2 regions of the Virgibacillus sp. LDC1 genome follow, and region 2 is predicted to be linked to the other one. Evidence: a T-box and tRNA genes for the amino acid it is inferred to sense, from the RefSeq annotation. Region 2 holds a T-box; the other holds one or more tRNA genes.
What was found. The T-box of region 2 lies ahead of tyrS (tyrosine--tRNA ligase). A T-box ahead of a tRNA ligase gene usually reads a tRNA of that ligase, here a tRNA-Tyr.
Positions count from the first base shown of each region.

Region 1 (2,381 bases), on a different contig from region 2:
GACCCCTTGAAGACGACGAGGTAGATAGGTTGGAGGTGGAAGTGCAGCAATGCATGGAGCTGACCAATACTAATCGGTCGAGGGCTTATCCAACATATTTCAATGTGCTGCAAATTTCGTTTCGTATCTAGTTTTCAGGGAATCAATCTCTGTAACTGCATACAAGTTATGATGGAGAGATACCCAAGTGGCTATAAGGGGACCCTCTGCTAAGGGGTTAGACTGCGTAAGCGGTGCGAGGGTTCGAATCCCTCTCTCTCCGCCATTTGAATAACTTGAACGCAAATAGGTTTATATGGCGGTGTAGCTCAGCTGGCTAGAGCGTACGGTTCATACCCGTGAGGTCGGGGGTTCGATCCCCTCCGCCGCTACCATACATACCTGGAGGCTTAGCTCAGCTGGGAGAGCATCTGCCTTACAAGCAGAGGGTCGGGGGTTCGATCCCCTCAGCCTCCACCATGTACTATTTTTATCACCTTACCATGCCGGTGTAGCTCAATTGGTAGAGCAACTGACTTGTAATCAGTAGGTTGGGGGTTCAAGTCCTCTCGCCGGCACCATTTTTAATAATGTGGAACTGTGGTGTAGAGGCCTAACATGCCTGCCTGTCACGCAGGAGATCGCGGGTTCGAATCCCGTCAGTTCCGCCATTATTAATTTTAAGGAATAAAAATGGTCGGTTTTCCACAGATTAAAGTGGGAATCCGTGCTTTATTTTTATGTAAGGCTCGGTAGCTCAGTCGGTAGAGCAGAGGACTGAAAATCCTCGTGTCGGCGGTTCGATTCCGTCCCGAGCCACCTTTATATCCTGGAGGATTAGCGAAGTGGCCAAACGCAGCAGACTGTAAATCTGTTCTCGTCCGAGTTCGGTGGTTCGAATCCATCATCCTCCACCAGTAATAAGAGCCATTAGCTCAGTTGGTAGAGCACCTGACTTTTAATCAGGGTGTCGAAGGTTCGAGTCCTTCATGGCTCATCCGAAGAGTCGTCAACAACGTTGACGGCTCTTTTTGTGTTGTTTTTAAGCTGTTTTTCCCCAATGTAGGTGGATATAGAGAGAAGGCATTGTCGTTTGTACAGGGTGTTATGCTAAAATAAGAAAAAACGATAAAGTGGTGGAGTCATCAATGGTGGAGATGGAGCACATCGTTCAGAAACTAGAGCAGACCTTGGGTACCTCACTCGGTTTAAAAACATTGAATGATCAGGAAGCAGCATGGTTAACACAATCAATGGCGACCTCACCGCAATTCGGTGATCGGATTGTTCATGAGGAAGGAGCCCAGGGATCGAGTAACCGTAATGGAACCTCACAGAAATCACGAAGGGTTCAAGGCATCTATGTACACAAGGATCTCGGTGAGATTTGGATTCCGGTGAATCAACAGGATCCTCGCCGGGTAATCGTAGCGGATCAAGGTACTTTGACGGAGTCGGAGATTGGGCTTATAACTCTGCTATTGTCCAGCCTTCAGGATACGACGCCAGGGTTAACGTCAAAGAATGCCGGTAAGGTAGAAGAAGAACGGCGCGCCCAACAGTTGGGTGGTTGGTTAAAGGAACGCCTGCAGGCCGGTGAACTGCTAGCGGAGTTACCAGAGGAACTGTTGATTCGGACAAGCTTGACGGAGGACATGGTTCCCTTTCTTCTTATTCATGAGAGTGAGCATGCTCCCACTCCAAGTTATAAGGCGCTGCATCGGTTGTTGCGAAGCTATTTTGACGGGGACATCATTTTGGTGCCACTGCTTGATAAAGAATGGATTATTCTAGCCGACCAAGAATTGCTGGACGGTATAACGACCGATGATAAAGAGGATACTCCGGCAGAAGGCGATCAGGATTTACTCTCCTTATTCTGTATGGGGCTCTACGAGCTTATCTCAACGGAATGGGTGGGGGATTTCCATATCTCCGCGATACCGGCAGTTAATGCTCTCCATGCTCTGCCACAGACCGTTAGCATGTTAAGAGAGACCATGACCATCGGCCGTACATTCCAGGTGAAGGAACACATCCATCTGTCGACTGGACTTCATCTGGAGCGTCTGGTCTATAGCATTCCCGAGTACCAGCGCAATCAATTCCTGCGAGAGTACGCTGCCGGACATACCGATTTATTCGAGGATAGTGAGACCTTGTCAACGCTGGAGTCTTTTTTCGAATTGGATTGTAACGTGAGTGAGACGGCCAAGCACCTGTATATCCACCGTAACACGCTGCTGTACCGCTTGGATAAGATCAAACAGGAGACGGGGCTTGATGTTCGCAGCTTCAGTGATGCGGTTTTAGTGAAAATAACGCTTCTATTGTATAAAGTGACGAAAAGGAAATAGGTTTTTTGTGCAGATTGTGTATAGCAAGTCAGGTGCCTATGGGGT
Region 1 is NZ_JAOXLZ010000002.1:4-2,384, forward strand. Features, by position in the region: partial or broken rRNA gene OHJ21_RS20625 (23S ribosomal RNA) at 1-93, shown strand, start outside; tRNA gene OHJ21_RS20630 (tRNA-Ser) at 174-265, shown strand; tRNA gene OHJ21_RS20635 (tRNA-Met) at 298-374, shown strand; tRNA gene OHJ21_RS20640 (tRNA-Val) at 384-459, shown strand; tRNA gene OHJ21_RS20645 (tRNA-Thr) at 485-560, shown strand; tRNA gene OHJ21_RS20650 (tRNA-Asp) at 574-650, shown strand; tRNA gene OHJ21_RS20655 (tRNA-Phe) at 726-798, shown strand; tRNA gene OHJ21_RS20660 (tRNA-Tyr) at 811-896, shown strand; tRNA gene OHJ21_RS20665 (tRNA-Lys) at 904-976, shown strand; gene OHJ21_RS20670 (PucR family transcriptional regulator) at 1,116-2,336, shown strand.
Region 1: it has a tRNA-Tyr gene. The T-box ahead of tyrS (tyrosine--tRNA ligase) is inferred to sense a tRNA for this amino acid. The anticodon was not compared.

Region 2 (2,381 bases):
AGAGGTGGCACGGGTATGAGCAGCACCATGATTCAGCCTGGGACGGAACGTCAGCTTAAGAACCGCACGAGTTTGGGGCAGACGATCCGAAATTCGTTGACGATGGCCTACCGCGGGCTGCTGAAGCTCCGGCGCACGCCCGAGCAGTTGTTTGACGTCACGTTTCAGCCCATTCTTTTTACGCTGATGTTCACTTATATTTTTGGAGGCGCCATCTCCGGTGACGTGGCGAGTTATTTGCCCGTCATCATTCCCGGCATCCTCGTCCAGACCGTGATTACGACTTCCGTCGTCACAGGCGTTCAGCTGCGCGAGGATATGGATAAAGGCGTATTCGACCGATTCAAATCGCTGCCGATTGCGCGCATCGCACCGTTGGCTGGTGCCCTGCTGGCAGACACGATTCGGTATACCATTGCAACGGTGCTTACCTTTACGATGGGATATATTATGGGATATCGGCCCGAGGGCGGCTTGGGATATGTTGCTCTTGCGGGGGTGGTCGTCATTTTGTGCTCATGGGCCATTAGCTGGATCTTTGCTTTCTGCGGCGTGATTGCAAGATCCGCCTCCGGCGTGCAGGGGATATCGATGATCGTGCTGTTTCCGCTCACGTTTCTCTCCAACGCGTTCGTGCCGGTGGATACGATGCCGGGCTGGCTGCAGTGGTTCGTCAATATGAATCCGATCTCGCATCTTGTGACAGCCGTTCGGGATCTCACCAACGCCGGCACTGTGGGCTGGGATCTCACGATATCCTTGGTTGGCGCCGCGGTCATCGTGGCCATATTTGCTCCCATTACGGTTCGTGCGTACATGCGCCGCACTTGATACCAAGAGGGCAAAAATACCGGTGTTTACCCATGCTGCCGGGGAAAGCAGGACATCTGTCCGAAACGCAGGTTGACATCGAATTATGAATTCACTATACTGTCTGTAATCTTATAAGCGACATACGTTGAAAGAGCCCAGTAGCAGCTTGGTCCCTGTTCTAGAAAGCCGGGGGGTGATGGAACCCGGTACACACCAAGGCGGCGAATTACACTCTGGAGTATCTCGGGTAATGCCGAGCGGAAACGACGAACGATATCTCGTCTAATGAGCGGCATGAATGACGCGCGGCAGCGTGCAGATCATTCGTGCAATCTGGGTGGTAACACGGTTAATAATCGTCCCTATGTCTATAACAGACAAGGGGCGATTTTTTGTTTTTCAACGAGTTGGGCGTTTCGTTATAAGGAAATTACTGAATTGAAGGAGTGTAAACACTGTGAATATTATCGACGAACTGGAATGGCGCGATGCGATCAACCAACAGACGGATGCCGAAGGCCTCCGGGAGCTTACGAATGAAAAATCAATCTCGCTGTACTGCGGCGTAGATCCAACGGGCGACAGCATGCATATCGGTCACCTGATTCCCTTCATCATGCTCAAACGCTTCCAGCTTGCCGGCCATCGTCCGGTCATTCTGATCGGGGGAGCGACCGGCACCATCGGCGATCCAAGCGGACGTCAAACCGAGCGCTCGCTGCAGACACTGGAGCAGGTTCAGGCTAACGTCGATGCGTTGACCGGACAAATGAAAAAGCTCTTCGTAACCGAGGGCGACAATCAAATCCGCATGGTCAACAACTACGACTGGACGCATAAAATCAACATTATCGAATTCTTGCGCGATTACGGGAAAAACTTCAGCATTAACTCGATGCTGGCGAAGGACGTGGTTGCGAGCCGGCTTGACAGCGGTATTTCGTTCACGGAATTCTCTTACCAAATCCTGCAGTCGGTTGACTACTTGCATCTGTACCAGCATGAAGACGTACAGCTGCAAATCGGGGGATCGGACCAATGGGGCAACATTACAAGCGGCCTGGACCTGATCCGGAAGAAGGAAGGACCTGAGGCAAAAGCATTCGGCCTGACCATTCCGCTCATGCTGAAGGCCGACGGCACAAAATTCGGCAAAACGGCCGGCGGCGCGATCTGGCTCGACCCGAACAAAACAACGCCATTCGAGTTTTACCAGTTCTGGGCGAACACCGACGACCGCGATGTTGTGAAATACCTGAAGTACTTCACGTTCTTGACCAAAGAGCAAATTGATGAGCTGGCCGAAAAGGTGCAGAGCGAGCCGCATAAACGCGAAGCGCAAAAAATGCTGGCTGAGGAAATGACGAGATTCGTGCACGGCGAGGAGATGCTGGAGCAAGCCAAGCGCATTACGGCGGCCTTGTTCAGCGGCGATATTAAATCCCTTACGGCCGATGAGATTGAGCAGGGCTTCAAGGAGATGCCGACATTCGAAGCCACGCCGGAAACGAAGAATATCGTGGACTGGCTTGTGGATCTGGGCATCGAGCCTTCCAAGCGGCAAGCTC
Region 2 is NZ_JAOXLZ010000001.1:3,690,652-3,693,032, reverse strand. Features, by position in the region: gene tetA(58) (tetracycline efflux ABC transporter Tet(58) subunit A) at 1-19, shown strand, start outside; gene tetB(58) (tetracycline efflux ABC transporter Tet(58) subunit B) at 16-831, shown strand; T-box leader at 950-1,180, shown strand; gene tyrS (tyrosine--tRNA ligase) at 1,271-2,381, shown strand, end outside.